DNA from 2 places in the Nakamurella multipartita DSM 44233 genome. Region 1 is predicted to be linked to the other one. Evidence: riboswitches for the same ligand, from Rfam matches in the RefSeq annotation. Region 1 holds a riboswitch; the other holds the start of a gene.
What was found. Region 1 has a riboswitch for S-adenosylmethionine ahead of NAMU_RS21470 (aminotransferase-like domain-containing protein). Riboswitches for the same ligand answer to the same signal wherever they lie in the genome.
Positions count from the first base shown of each region.

Region 1 (7,559 bases):
GGGAGGTCGACGAGGTGGCCTTCGCCCTGCCGTTCTCGTTCGAACCGGCCGACTACGTGCAGATCCTCACCGATATCGCCACCAGGCTGGGGCCGGCCCTGGGCTGGCGCCCGGCCGCCTGAGCCGGAGCGAGGGAACCGGCCGGTCACCGCCGGCCGGCACAGGACACACAACGGGTCGCGGTGGGCAGCGCCGCCAGCCGCCCGGCGGCAATGGCGCAGCCGCAGCGTTCACAGATGCCGTAGCGCCCGGCGTCGAGGGCAGCCAGGGCCTCGTCGACATCGCGCACGCGCTGCTGGGCCGCCCGGTGCATGCCGTCGATCCGGAACCACTCACCGGACAGTGGCGAGCCTTCGGGGTCGTGCTCGTCGTCATCCGATCGGTCGGCGCGCAGCCGCCGGATCTCCAGCAGCGCCCGGTGGTGCGCCTCCAGCTCGGCCGTCAGCCGCACCCGCAACTGTTCGAGCACCTGCCGGCCGTCCGCATCGGCGGCGGTCACGGGTGCAGCCCGTCGTCCGGCTCGGTCACCCGCCAGCTGTGCAGCGGCACCTGCAGGCCGGCCCGCGTGGGTGCGCAGACGAACGGTCCGGCCGCGGCCGCCAGGTCCGGCGGGAACGGAATGAGCCGGACCAGCTGTGGCGGCCCGCCGCTCACCCCGGCCCGCAGGGTGATGGCATCGCCGTCACGGCTGGCGCGGACGGTGACGCGCCGGTCGGCCCAGTCCGGGACCGGGGCCAACGACCAATCCGAGACACCGTCGGTCACCACCGCCCCGAGCTGAACCGCGCCGTCGGCATACTCGAGCCCGGCCTTGATCCACCGCTGCTCCGAGACGGAGACGAAAAGGCCGGCCTGATCGAACTGTTCGCGGAAGACGGCGGTGAATTCCACCTCCATGGCCGAACCGTTGGCGAACGGCACGACCAGGGCGTGTTCGCTGTCGTGGACGAACCCGTAGGACGCCACCCGCCAGGCGTCACTGCCCTCGACGGCCGTGACCAGCAGGTCGCCGTCGCGCTCGACCACGGCGGCCGGCGCGTGCGTCCACCGACCCGCGGACCAGGGCACCTGGGCCATCCGGACCACCTCCACCGCTGCCGGGCCATCGGTCGGCCACGACCGTCAGGGGACTGTACCCACGACGACCCACTGGCCACTGGCCCACTGGCTACTGACCCCCTCCACGCTAGAAGGCCGCGGCCAGTCTGCGCACGGCTTCGCGCAACTCCTCGGGGGTGCGATCGCCATAGGCCAACCGCAGGTGCCGGGAGGCCTCCCACCGATCCGGTCCGGAGGCGAAGAACTCACCTTGCTGGTAGAGCACGCCGTGGGCGGCCGCCCGGTCGGCCAGGGCGGCGGCATCGACGCGGTCATCGGTCAGCCGCGGCCACAGGAACAACCCGCCCTCCGGGCGGACGGTCCGGAACGCCCCCGGCAGCTCCGCCTCGAGCGCGTCGACGAGCGCGAAAGCCCGTTCCGCGTAGAGCGCGCGGGCCGGTGCCAGCACCCGGTCGAACCAGCCGTCGTCGGTCAGCACCAGGTGCTCGATGAGCGTCTGGGTGACCGTGGAGGAGTGGCCGTCGAGCCGGTTGCGCAACCGGATGACGGGGGGCACCAGCTGCTCGGGCAGGACCAGCCAGCCGACCCGCCACCCCGGACCGAGGGTCTTGGTGAACGTGTTCACCACGATCGCCCGGTCGGACTCGTGGAACGGCCGCAGACCCTGGTCGTCGCCGGCGAAACGGAGCTCCCGGTAGGGGTTGTCGATCAGCAGGTAGAACCCGTACTGCTCGGCCAGGGCGACCAGCGCGCGCCGGCCGTCGGTGGTCAGCGTGCCCTGGGACGGGTTGTGGAAGTCGGGGACGGTGTAGACGGCGCCGATCCGCTCTCCGGCGGCCAGCCGCGCGGCCAGGGCCTCGACGTCCAGCCCGTCACCGTCCACCGGGATGGGCAGCACCGCATCGGTGGCCAGTTCCAGCACCCGCAGGAACAGCGGGAAGATCGGGTCGTCGACGGCGACCGTGGCGCCGCGCTCGACCACGGTCAGCACGGCCAGCGACAGCCCGTGCAGGCCCCCGTTAGTGATGACGACCCGCGCCGGATCGACGCCCTCACGCCGGGCGATCCACTCCCGCAGGCCGGTGAAGCCGGTCGCCGACGAGTACTGCAGCGCCGCAGTCGCGGCCGCCGGATCGGTCCAGAGTTCTGTTGAGACACGGGCGATGTCGGGCACCGGCAGCGCCTCCGGTGCGGGAATGCCGCCCAGCAGCCGGATCGCGTCGGGCCGGGGAACGATCAGCGTCTGGTCGCCGAACCCCCGAGGTTCGCTCAACCGGCGGGAGAGTCGGCTGATCGGGGGAAGTGTCGAAGTCTCGGCGGGGGATGTGGCGGTGGCCGTGCGGGTCTGGGTAATGGTTGTCATGGGGCACCTTCAGGTCGACAGGGGTGCGACAGGAGCCGACCGGCGCCGGGTCGGGACATCCGGTGGGTCGATGCGTCGCTGCGGAGGATGGGGGCTGAACGTCAGAGACGACAGCCGGAACTGGCGACCAGGGCCAGATCAACGTGCCGGCGCTTGGTCGCCCGGAAGGTCGGGCCCACCTGCGCTGCGTTCACGATGCTCTCCGTCGGTGTCGACCCGAGGGTCGTCGTGCTGATCCGGAGGACCGGATCGAGTGATCACCTGGGGCACCCGGTCTTGCGACGTGAGGGTTGCCGAGCAGCAAGTCAGGGCTTGACGCTGCGTCTGGTCACCGATGGGGACTGTAGCCAGCCTCTCGCCGAGGTGTCAACGCGGCGGCTCTCCACGGCCAGCTGATCATCGTCCCGGCATGGTGGCACCGATCAGCCTGCGCCGCAGCACTCCTCGCGACGCTCAGGGCGGTTGTGCGATCGGCCACGGCGGTCGGTGCCGCAGTGATCACGATGGGCTGCAGCACCCGTGGTCGGACCGCTCCGAGCCGCTGTCGCGTCCGGGGGACTCGAGATCCGCGGGCTCCTGGCGGAGCGGCTCCACCGTGGACAGCCGGCAGAAGCAGGAAGCCTGGATCGGCACGTCGGCCACCGCGGCGGCCAGGCGCAGCTGGTGGGCGACGAGCCGGGCCTCGGCGTCCCGGCCGAGCCGGGTCAGACATTCGTGCAGGCCGTGCAAACTCCAGACGTTGCCGGGGTGCTGCAGGGCGCGCGGCAGGGTGTCGTCGATGCCGAGGTCGGCGGTGTAGACATCCAGGGCCCGGGCCACGTGGCCCTGCTCGAGCAGCAGCGCGCCGTAGGCGTGCCGGGTCGGCTGCATCCATCCCCAGGGCTCATCGAAGGGCAGGGCATCCTCCAGGTCGATCGCCCGGCGCAGGTCGGCGAACGCTTGATCGAGATGACCCGCCCGGTAGTTGATCTCGCCGTCCAGCAGGGAGGAGGCTACGCCCAGGATGTCGCGGCAGGTGTTGTTGAACAGCATGCGCTCGGGCGGCACCCGGGCGACCGCCGCCTGCATGCGGACTCTCTCGACTCCGGCCCGCTCGACGTGCCCGGTGGCGGCGAGGGCGACGCCCCGGGCGTAGTGCGTCATCGCGGTCGTCACGCAATACAGATCCCGGTCGTCCGGCAGTGGGAGGGCCAGGATGTCCGGCCACCGACCGAACCGGATCAGCACGTGCACCCGCATGGCCAGGAATCCCTCGAGCCAGTCGGCCATGGGTGGGGACGGAACCCGCAGCAGCTCCGTTGGAATGCACTGCTCCAATTGTTCGGCGGTCTCCAGGGCGACCCGGGACCGGCCCGACAGCATGGCGGCGTAGATGCGGAAGTGATGGTTGTGGGCGCGATACAGCGTGTAGAAGTTCATCGGGCCCGATCTGGCCAGGAACTTCGCGTCGGCCGCGATGCCGCGGCTGTTCGCGGTGATCGCGCCCCGGTAGTCCCCGCACAGCACCTGCAGATGGGACGGCATGTGCTGCAGGTGCCCGGCGTCGGGCACCAGGTCGGGGAGCAGGTCGGCCAGCGCCAGCCCGCGCTCGGGCGTCGCTGACATCTCCACCAGGTGAATGTGCAGGTGCAGCAGGCCCGGATGCTGCCACCCGTCGGGCCGGGCCAGGGCCCGGTCGAGCACGAGCTGGGCCTCGTCGGCGCGGGATCCCGGAGCCGGCTCACCGGTGCGCAGGTCCCACAGCTGCCACGGGGTCAGGTTCATCAGCGCATCGGCGTAGAGAGCGGCGACGTCCGGATCGTCGGCGAAGTCCCGATAGACCAGAGACATCGCCTGGGCGTAGTCGGCGTTCCACACCGCGGTGGGGGCCGCCGGGTCGGGGCCGAGGTGGGCATCGGGATACCGGTGAGCCAGGGCGCCGATCAGGGCGCGCTCCACCGGGAGGGCCCGCCCGGCCAGCTCCTGGGCCCGCTGCACCGCTCGGTGGGTGCGCACGAGGGTGCGGTCCAGGTCGTCCTCGTCGAAAAACTCCCACGGCTTGTTGTAATTCGGCCCGAGGGCGTAGGCGATGCCCCACTGCGCCATGGCGCAGGCCGGGTGGGCGGCCGCGGCGCGTTCAAAGCAGACCACCGCTTCCTCGTGGTTGAAGGCATAGGACCAGATCAATCCGCGGTCGAACCAGGCCGCCGCCTCCGCGCTGTCCGTGCCGATCTCCCGGTGGTAGCGGCCCAAGTCGTACTCGTATCCGGTCACCCGGGCATCGTAGGAGCCGCTGATGACCGCAGCGCCGTCGAGATTCCGGGACGCAGGCGACGAGTCAAGAGCTGGTGACCGGGCCGGCGCTGGGCCCCGCCGTCGAGGGAAGGGAGCGTCTGGTCGCCCCGGCGACGCAATTTCTCGCCGTGAGCTTAGGGTCCGGAGGGTAGGTAGGTCGGCCTGTCAGCTGGTCGCTCGCACCGTACTCGCCGAGCGCGACGGCGCAGGCGTCAAGTCGGGAAGATCCGGCGCGGTCGCGCCGCCCCGGCCGGTGGCCAGCACCGCGGCCAGCAGCCCGGGGAAGCGATGGTCGACGTCGTCCCGGCGCAGTTCGATGGTCCGCCGCCGGCCGTCCGGAATGCTCCAGATCAGCCCGGCCTCGCGCAGGGTGCGCAGGTGGTGCGAGAACGTCGACTTGGGGACGTCGCCTCCGGCCGCCTGGCACTGGGCGACCGACAGCGGTCCCTGGGCGTCGAGTTCCCGGACCAGGTGCAGCCGGGTCGGGTCGCTCAGAGCGAACAGCACCTGCGGCAGGTCGACGTCGACCAGATCCGGGTGGGGCAGGGCCCGCGCGGCGGTGGACATAACAGTTCGACTTTCTTGGAACAATCATCGGGATGGCGCGGTTGCAACCGTTCGATACAACTCGAACAGTAAGCGGATCGGAGCCACAATGACAGGATTGCCGGCCACATCACAGCGAGTGGGGGAGCGCACCGGCCTTTCCGGCGCGGTCCCCACCCTGTCGCGGACTGCGGGCTTCTGGGTGGTGGCCGCGACCGTCACCACTCTGCTGGCCGCCTCCAGCGCGCCGAGCCCGCTCTATCCGGTCTACCAAGCCGCGTTCGGATTCTCCTCGGCCACCCTGACCGCGATCTTCGCCGTCTACGTTCTCGCCCTGCTGCTGAGCCTGCTCACCGTCGGCCGGCTGTCGGACTACGTCGGTCGGCGTCCGGTCCTGGCCGTCGCCCTGATCGTGCAGGCCGCGGCGATGGCCGTCTTCCTCGGCGCCGACGGCGTGAGCGCGCTGGTCGTCGCCCGGATCGTCCAGGGACTGGCCACCGGTGCGGCGGTCGGCGTGCTCGGGGCCTACCTGCTCGACCTGCAGCCCGCCGACGGCTCCCGGCTGGGCTCGCTGGTCAACAGCGTCGCCGCCACCGGCGGTCTCGGCGTCGGCGCGCTGCTGGCCGGTCTGCTGCTGCAGTACGGCCCGCAGCCGACCAGATTGATCTTCGAGATCTTCGTGATCGCCTTCCTGTTGCTGGCCGCCGGCACCGCGTTGCTGCCGGAGACGGTCGGTCGCCGGCCGGGTGCGTGGGCCGCGCTGCGGCCCCGGGTGTCGGTTCCCGTCGCCGCCCGCCGTGCGTTCCTGCGCAGCACCCCCACCCTCGTCTCGACCTGGATGCTGGGTGGGCTGATGCTCTCGGTGGGCGGGTCGCTGCTGGCCACCGTCTTCGATCAGGGCAACCATGCGGTCGTCGGGCTGGTCCTGGGCTCGTTCGCCGGAGCGGCGGCGCTGGCCTCCACCCTGCTCCGAAACCGGACCCCGCAGTTCATGACCAGCCTGGGCACTGGGCTGCTGGTGGCCGGCGCCGGCGCCGTCGCGCTGTCCGTGGTGACGGTGTCCTGGCCGGTGTTCGTGGTCGGGACGGTGGTGGCCGGCGCCGGGTTCGGCCCGGCGTTCCTCGGCGCGTTCCGGTCGGTGAGCCAGCTGGCCAGCGATCACGAGCGTGCGGGACTCATCTCGGCCATCTTCATCGTCAGTTACCTGGCCTTCAGCATCCCGGCGGTGCTCGCCGGGATCCTGATCGCCGTCGTCGGGCTGGCCCCGACCACCTTGGGTTACGCCGGACTGGTCACGGTGGTGGCCGCGGCCACCCTGGTCGATCAGCTGGTGGCGCGCCGACGCGGCTGACATCACCGGGCCCCCGCCGGTCGCCCCACGGGCCCGGCGGGCAGCGGGGTCAGTGGCCGGCGGAGGGCCGCTCGAAGCGGAGCACGGTGGCGTCCTGCCCGAGTTCGTCCCGGGTCCGGCCGAGCGGGGGCAGCGCCCGTTCCAGCGGGGTGGGTGGTTCCTCACCCAGCGGCGGCCGGTCGGACAGGCGGGGCGGCAGTGGCTGGCGGGGTTCCCGGTCGCCGGCGCCGTCGCCGCCGTCCCGGCGCAGCGTCACCACGACGGTGTCCCCGCGGAACCGGACGGCTCCCGCCTCGGGTTCCTGGGCCGCGACCACCCAGCGGGCCGAGGCCTGCAGGGTGCGCAGATCGGCCGGCGGATCGGCGATCACCAGCCGGAAGCCGATCAGGTCGGCCTGGTGCAACGCTCCGGCGACGATGACGGCGTCCAGGTCGGGGATGACGATCCGGTCCGGCAGAGCGTTGTCGGCGACCTTGAGCCGTCCTCGAGCCATCACGACCTCCGGGTGATCCAGTCCTGGCCGCGAGGCTACGCCCGGCCCCCGGGCCGTGGCGGCCCGTGCGCCCAGGGCTGAATTGTCCGGAAGCTGTGGTCCGCCTCCGTCGACCGGACCGACCTGTGGGCGACCGCGCGGATCGATCAGCGCGGATCGATCAGCGCGGATGAACCAGCACCGAATGTGACGGTAGGGACGCGAGTCGACGAGTTGAGCCGTGCCGGCGTAGATGATCCGCGCGGGCCGGGGCGGCCCCTAGGATCAGCGGGCGGCCACCGCCGCCGGTGTCGTGGGGACGCCGGGGTTCCGGCACCCCGACGCGGCCGCGTCCGGAGGTCAGGCGTGCTGGCTGCGATGCGGCGATTCGTGGCCTCGTCCTGGGCCCCCTGGGCCCTGCTCGCCGTCACCATCGTGCTGCACGTGCTGGTCACGCTGGCCGGTAGTGACGCCTTCGCCATGGTCGACCTGAA
Region 1 covers NC_013235.1:4,808,389-4,815,947, reverse strand. Annotated here, with positions in the region: gene NAMU_RS21485 (LLM class flavin-dependent oxidoreductase) at 1-122, shown strand, start outside; gene NAMU_RS29510 (TraR/DksA family transcriptional regulator) at 146-499, opposite strand; gene NAMU_RS21475 (DUF1349 domain-containing protein) at 496-1,077, opposite strand; gene NAMU_RS21470 (aminotransferase-like domain-containing protein) at 1,187-2,332, opposite strand; SAM riboswitch class IV at 2,646-2,755, opposite strand; gene NAMU_RS21465 (hypothetical protein) at 2,921-4,675, opposite strand; gene NAMU_RS21460 (ArsR/SmtB family transcription factor) at 4,862-5,263, opposite strand; gene NAMU_RS21455 (MFS transporter) at 5,382-6,593, shown strand; gene NAMU_RS21450 (hypothetical protein) at 6,643-7,086, opposite strand; gene NAMU_RS21445 (mannosyltransferase) at 7,432-7,559, shown strand, end outside.

Region 2 (7,559 bases), 2.1 Mb from region 1:
CCGGCGCCGACCCAGGAGATCCTGCGCGTGGCCGCCGTTGCCGGTCGCGCGATCGACCCGGACCTGCTGGCCGGCGCCGCGAACCTGGATCCGGATGGGGTGCTCGACGCGCTCGAACCGGCGGTGGAGGCCGGCCTGCTGGTCGTCACCGGCACCGGCGAGCTGCAATTCGGCCACGCGCTGGTGCGAGATGCCATCGAGGCCAACGACTCCGCGCTGCGCCGGCCGCGGCGGCACGCCGCCGTGGCCGGCGCCCTGCTCGATCGTGACCGCTCCGGTCACCGTCGGGCCGAGATCGCCCGGCACTGGCTGCGAGCCGGGCCGGCGCACGCCGCCCGGGCCTGGCCGGCCGCGGTCGCCGCGGCCACCGAGGCGACCGGGCTGGCCGCCCATGAGGAGGCCGCCGCCCTGCTGGCCGCCGCCCTGCACGCGCAGAGCGCCGACCGCACCACCGGCCCGGGTGACCGCTACGACCTGCTGCTGGCCCGGGCGGCGGCCTGCCGGGCCGCCGCGGACAACGAAGGGCAGCGGGCCGCCACCACCGAGGCCATCGAGATCGCCCGCCGGCTCGGTGATGTCGAGCGGATCGCGCTGGCCGGGATCGCGGCCGCCGAGGGCGGGCTGTGGTCCAACGTGCCCGAGGGGGCGCAGCACCCGGTCACCGTCGATGCCCTGCGCACCGCCGCCCGCGATCTGCCGGAGGGGGACTCACCCCTGCGCTGCCGGGTGTTCTTGGCCCTGTCCCGGGAACTGTTCTGGACGGCGCCGGGCGGTGACGGGCACCCCGCGGAGCGGGTGGCCCACGCCGAACGTGGTTTCGCCATGGCCCGCCGGCTCGGCGAACCACGGTTGCAGTCGTTCGCCTGCCGCACGCTGAGCCTGGCCGTCATGGGACCGTCCACCCTGGATCGGCGGACCGCCCTGACCGAGGAGTCCATCGAGTGTGCCCGCGCCGCCGGTGATCCCGACGGTGCGGGGGTCGGTCTGTTCTGGCGAGCCGTCCACGCCGGTGAGGCCGGACGGATCGCCGAGCGCCGGATCCCGCCGCCGAGGCGATGGAGCACGCCGACCGGCACGGCCTGCGCATGCTGCAGGTGATGCTGGGGGCCTACCAGTCCGCGTGGCTGGCACTGGAGGGCCGGTTCGAGCAGGCCGATGCCCTGCTGGCCGACAACCTGCGGCAGGCCGCACTGGCCACCTTCCCGTTCCGCACCGAGGCCGTGACGGCCGCGCGGGCCACCATTGCCTTGTGGCGTGGTGAGCCCGAGGTCACTCTGGAGCTGTTCCGCGGGCTGACCGAGGCGACCGCGACCGACACCGACACCGGGGTGTTGATCGGCCTGATCCGCAGCGGCCGGCTGGCGCCGGCCGCGGCCATGCTGGACCGGCGCCCGGTGTCGCTGGATGCCGACAGCTTCGCCGCGCCTTTTGATTTCGCGATCCTGGCCGAGGCCGCCCTGGTGGTGGGGCGGCCCGAGCTGGCCGGCCGGCTGTATCCGCTGATGCTGCCCTGGGCCGGCCGGACCGCCGCGGCCGGGACGGGCCCGCCGTTGGGACCGATCGATGCCTTCCTGGCGGCGGCGGCCGCCGCGGTCGGCGAGATCGATGTGGCCCGCCGGCACGCCGACGACGCCGCGCGGTTGTGCGCCAGCTGGCCGGCCCCGGTGGTGGCCGACTGGCTCGCCGATCTGCGCGCCCGGTACGGCTTCTGACCGGCAGCTCGGTCACCGAGCCGATCCGGAGCCGAAGATGCGCCGTTCGCGGCGCGCGTGGGCGGGCCGCAGCGCCACCCGCCAGGCCAGCGCGAGCAGGCCGGGAAACGTGCGCAGGACGGAACGCCGGACGTCCGGCGGCAACCCGTCGAGGACCCAGGACACGGCGAAGAGCTTGTCCCGCGCCGAATAGTGCGCGGCGAAGCCGGCGTCCATCCCGTGCCATTCCGCCGGCGTCACGTGCGCCTGGAGCAGCGTCATGGCCGCCGACTCCTCATGGCCCAGATGATGTCCGAGGCGCTCGGCGGTGGCGGCCACCCGCACCGCCAACGCTGCCCGGGTGTCCTCACCCGCCCCGGCGGCCAGCCGATCGAGCCCGGTGGCGCAGCCGGCCAGCAGCGGATCGATCTCCGCATGCTCGGCCTCCATGGCCAGCAGCACGGCCCGACCATCCGGGTCGCCGGCGGCGTCGACACGGGACAGGAGCAGCGGCCACAGGAGCTCATCCTCACCGGCGTGATGGTGGTGCAGGATGCGGGCGAACCGGCGCCAACGGCCCTGCAGCGCGCGCCAGGTGTCGCGCTCGTCCACCGCCGTCGTCGCCACCGCGGCCCCGAACCGGCGCAGGTCGCGGCGAAACGCATGGTGCATCAGGTACATCGGGGTCAGGTCGCACGGACCGGCGGGCGCGGCGGCCTGACCCGGGAGCCGGATCTGGGGAACGGGCGGGCAGGACGTGGGCATCGGGCGCTCCTGGGGTCGGTGGTGGTCGGCCCACCGTGCGCCCGGAGCCTTGGCCGGCACTTGAGGTGGACTTGACCCGGGGTTCGGCCGGCTTTCAGTGGTCCTTCAGCGCCTCCGTCCACACTCGGCGCCATGACCGACCTGACCGTCACCCCCGCCGTCCCGACCACCCGTCCGGCCGATCGCCGGATCGACATCCGGACCGCCATCGACCAGTACCGCACCTGCGAGCTGGCCACTCTGTCCCGCAACGGCGTCCCGATCGCCTGGCCGGCCGTCTTCGACTGGGACCCGGCCACCGACCGGATCGTGCTGACCACCTCGATCTCGTTCCCGCAGAAGGCGTTCAACATCCGTCGCGACCCCCGGGTGGCCCTGCTGTTCTCCGATCCGACCGGGACCGGGCGCACCGATCTGCCGCAGATCCTGGTCCGCGGGACGGCCGGGTGCCCGGAACAGATCCATCCCGGCACCACCGGACTCGAGCGCTACTGGCAGCGCCTGGCCCAGCGGCAACCCGCGTCCCGCACCTACGGCGCCAACCGGTTCAGCCGCCGGCTCTTCGACTGGTACTACCTGCGGCTGGTGATCACGGTGACCCCGGTGGAGGTCAGCACGGCGCCCGCGGCGGACCGGCGGCCGATGGGCGGCGCGGCCGTCGCCACGCCGGCCGACGGGGGCGCCTGGGCCCGGCTCGCGCAGGAACTGCCCGGATTCTCCGGCGCCGTGCTGGGCACCGCCGCCGACGGCGAGTTGCCGGTGTTGCGGCGGGTTCGGCTCACCCCCGCACCCGGGTCGGGCGCCTTTCTGGTCGACGACCCGGGCCCCGCGCTCACCGCCGGGCCGGCGTCGGTGCTGCTGCACCGGCACGACGACCTGCTGTGGAACCAGCGCCAGATCGGGGCGGTGGGTCAGCTGGTCCGATCCGGGGCCGGCACCTGGATGTTCCGGCCCGACCGGATGCTGCCGACGATGTTCCCGGCCAACGCGGTGGAGATGGCGCGAGTGGTGATTCGGGCCCGCCGGACCGCGAACCGCTACCTGCAGCGGCGCGGGCTGGACCGGCCGGCGATCGACTGGGCGGCCCACCGGGCGTGCGAGCAGCCCGGCGCCCAGTAGGCCTCGGTCGGCGCGGGGGGCCGTCCCGGACCGGTGCCGCCGGTGTGATCCAGGTCGTAGCGCGGCGCCCAGGCGTCTGCTAACGTCCACGTCCAAGGTCATGAGTGCCAGCAGATAGCCCCGGCTTGCTGGCCGGCAACCCTCCAACCGCGGTGGGGTGCCCCGGGTGAGGACCTGGCCGTGCGCGAGGTGCGCTCGGCAAGCGCGGGCCTCCGGTCTTCCTGGTGGTCCCACGGACCGTAGGGGTGGACCATCGTGACCATCGCACTCGAACGACCTGATCTGGCGGCCGCGCTGGCCGGCGACAACCCTTGGACCACGGAGCTTCCCGCGGCGGTCCGGCCGGCCCGTCGCGGCCCGGTGACCCACCCGCACGCCCCGGGCCTGGACCTGGTCGGCGCGCACGCCCGGGTGCCGCTGGCCACCGGCGGCACCGCCGAGTACGCCAATCTCGACCACGGCGCCTCCGCGCCGGCGCTGCGGGTGGTTCGCGACACCGTGGACGAGCTGCTGGAGCGGTACGCCAGCGTGCACCGCGGGGCCGGCTGGCACTCCAAGGTCTGCACCAGCCTGTACGAGGGCTCCCGGGAGCCGATCCGCAGCTTCGTCGGCGGGCGGGCCGACGACGCGGTGATCTTCACCCGGCACACCACCGATTCGTTCAACCTGCTCGCGCACTGCCTGCCGGCCCGGACCACCGTCGTGGTCTTCGAGACCGAGCACCACGCCGCGCTGCTGCCCTGGTCGGCCGAGCGGGCCCCGGGTCGCGACCGCCGGGTGGTCCGGCTGCCCGCCCCCGATTCCCCCGCGCACGCCGTCGCCCTGGTCGACCAGGCCCTGCGCCGGCGCGCCCCCGGGCCGGCCCTGCTGGTGATCACCGGCGCGTCCAACGTGACCGGCGAGGTGTGGCCGGTCGCCGAGCTGGCCCGGGTCGCCCGCTCCCGAGGAGCCCGCACCGCCCTGGACGCCGCGCAGCTCGCCCCGCACCGCCCGTTCTCGATCACCGACCTCGGCGTCGACTACGTCGCGCTGTCCGGGCACAAGCTCTACGCCCCGTACGGAACGGGCGCGCTGATCGGCCGGGCCGACTGGCTGGCCGCGGCCCCGCCGTACCTGATCGGCGGCGGCGCCACCGCATCGGTCCGGGACGACGCCACCGACTACAAGCCGCTGCCCGACCGGCACGAGGCCGGGTCACCCAACGTGCCCGGCACCGTGGCCCTGGCCACCGCCTGCCACGTGCTGGCCACCGCCGATCGAGAAGCCTTGGCCCAGGCCGAGACCGCACTGACCGAGACGCTGCGCCGCGGCCTGGCCGGCATTCCCGGGGTGACCGTGCACTCGCTGTTCGGCGACCGGGCCGACAGCATCGGCGTGGCCACCTTCACCATCGCCGGGCAGAAGCCCGCGGTGGTCGCCGCCGCCCTGTCCGCCGAGCACGGCATCGGCGTGCGCGACGGCGCGTTCTGCGCCCACCCGCTGGTGCGCAAGCTGCTCGGCGCGGCCGGCTGCGCCGACGCCGAGAACGGCCAGGCTCTGCGCGCTTCGGTCGGGCTGGGCACCACCACCGAGCACGTGCAGCGGCTGGTGCAGGCGGTCGAGTCGATCGCTGAGCGCGGCCCGCGGTTGCGCTACGTGGTGCGCGACGGCCGGCCGGTGCCGGCGGTGGACGGCCGCGAGCTGCCGATCATCGCCCCCTGGCAGCGGTAGGACGCTCGGGCTGTTCCGGCCGCCGCCGGGCTGATCGGCGGCCGGTCAGCCCGGTAGGGCGCAGCCGACCGGCAGTTCCAGCCGGTGGGCCGCCAGCAACGCCTCGTCGGCCAGGATGTCGCGGGTCGGGCCGTCGGCGACGATCCGCCCGCCGTTCAGGATCACCGACCGCGGGCACAGCTGCAGCGCGTACAGCAGGTCGTGGGTGACGATCACCGTGGACAGCCCGAGGGTGAGCACGATGTCGGCGAACTCGCGACGGGCCAACGGGTCCAGGTTCGACGATGGCTCGTCCAGGACCAGCACGGTCGGGTCCATGGCCAGCACGGTGGCGGCGGCGACCCGGCGACGCTGGCCGAAACTGAGGTGGTGCGGTGCCCGGTCGGCGAACGGCGTCATGCCCACGGCCTGTAGCGCGGCCTGCACCCGACGGTCCAGCTCGGCTCCCCGGTAGCCCAGATTGCGGGGACCGAACGCGACGTCGTCGCGGACGGTGGGCGAGAAGAGCTGATCGTCGGGATCCTGGAACACGATGCCGACCCGCCGCCGGATCTCCCGCAGGGAGTTCTTGGCCGCACTCACCCCGTCCACCCGGACCGTGCCGGCGCCGGCCAGCAGCGTGCCGTTCAGGTGCAGCACCAGGGTGGTCTTGCCGGCGCCGTTAGGACCCAGGATGGCGACCCGCTCCCCCGGCGTGACCGTGAGGTTCACCCCGAACAGCACCTGCCGGCCGTCGGGATAGGCGAAGGCCAGATCCCGCACCTCGAGCCTCCCGGTCATGCCGCCGCCCGGACCGCGACGGCACAGATCAGGCCCGCGGCCACCGGCGCGGTCAGCGCGGCGACCCAGGCCCGGCGGGCCGGCGCCGCGTCCGCACCCGCCGTCGCCGGCCGGTCGGGTCCGAGGCCGTACCCGCGGGCCAGCATGGCGATGTAGACGCGCTCACCGCGCTCGTAGGCCCGGACGAACAGGGTGCCCGCGGTCCGGGCGATGCCCATGACCTGCCACAACCACCGCGGATCGTCCCCGCGGGACTGCCGCGCGATCCGCATCCGGCGCAGGTCGTCGGCCAGCACCTCGCCGTAGCGAACCATGAACCCGGCGATCCCGACGACCGGTCTGGGCACCCGCAGGCGTTCCAGCGCGTGCAGCAGCTCCGGCACGGTGGTGGTCGCGGTCAGCAACGAGGTGGCGGCCACCCCGAGGGTGCCCTTGACCACGATGTTCCAGGCCCCCCACAGTCCCGGTTCGGACAGGCTCAGGAATCCGACCTGGACGAACGGACCCCCGCCGACCAGTGGCAGGAACACGGCGAAGGCCAGGAATGGCACCTCGATCACCAGCCGGCGGACCCACCGGCCCAGCGGCACCCGCGCGGTGACCGCGATCAGCACCAGGATCAGCCCGTCCGCGACGAACGCCCAGACCGCCGCCCGCGGGGTGGCGACCACCGCGAACACGAACAGCACGGTGGCGACGAGTTTGCACTCCGGCGCCAGCCGGTGCACCCCGGAGTCGGCGTGCACGAAAAACACGTGGCGGTGCGCCACCTCGTCGGCCACCGGGATCACCCTGCCGGCGTCGCCGTGCGGCGACGGGCTCGACGGATGGCCAACCCGACCCCGCCGGCCAGCACGAAGCACAGCAGGACGCCGATGACCCCGGACAGCCCGGTGGACAACCAGGGCGTCTGCACTCCGGCCACTCCGTAGTCGGCCAGCGGCGCGTCGGCCATGGCGTGGGCGGTGGCCTGGGCCTCGAAGCCCTGGTCGATGGCCACCCGTTCCAGCCCGTCCGGTGCGGAACTGGCCAGCGGGCTGACGAAAAAGGCCAGGATCAAGGCGATCCCGACACCCGGCAGCACGAACCAGGTGAGCGACCGGCGGCTCATGCGGACGATCCCCGGGTGCTCGCCGCGGGGCCGGTGGGATCGACCGTGCCGACCAGCAGCGCCGGTCGCAGATCCCGGGCACCGTAGACCAGATCGGGTCGGGTCGCCAGGACCGCGCCCACGGTCAGCCCGGTGATGATGGCCTCGCCGATCCCGATCAGCATGTGCACCCCGATCATCGCCACCGCGACCGTGCCCAGCGGGGCACCCCCCTGCCCGCCGAGCGCGTAGTAGCCGACGAACACGACGCTGGCCAGCACCACGCCGCACCAGGCGGCGACCGCGGACGCGGTGACCACGGCGGAGCGCTTGGCGGGCAGCAGCTTCCGGATGAGCAGGAAGATGCCGTAGCCACCAAAACAGGTGGTGTAGCCCATCAGGAT
Region 2 covers NC_013235.1:860,250-867,808, reverse strand. Annotated here, with positions in the region: gene NAMU_RS03915 (hypothetical protein) at 28-1,098, shown strand; gene NAMU_RS03910 (hypothetical protein) at 1,056-1,712, shown strand; gene NAMU_RS03905 (hemerythrin domain-containing protein) at 1,725-2,456, opposite strand; gene NAMU_RS03900 (pyridoxamine 5'-phosphate oxidase family protein) at 2,589-3,575, shown strand; SAM riboswitch class IV at 3,672-3,786, shown strand; gene NAMU_RS03895 (aminotransferase class V-fold PLP-dependent enzyme) at 3,831-5,285, shown strand; gene NAMU_RS03890 (energy-coupling factor ABC transporter ATP-binding protein) at 5,331-6,065, opposite strand; gene cbiQ (cobalt ECF transporter T component CbiQ) at 6,062-6,847, opposite strand; gene NAMU_RS30215 (PDGLE domain-containing protein) at 6,853-7,176, opposite strand; gene NAMU_RS30210 (energy-coupling factor ABC transporter permease) at 7,173-7,559, opposite strand, start outside.
Region 2: another riboswitch for S-adenosylmethionine. It lies ahead of NAMU_RS03895 (aminotransferase class V-fold PLP-dependent enzyme); the one in region 1 lies ahead of NAMU_RS21470 (aminotransferase-like domain-containing protein).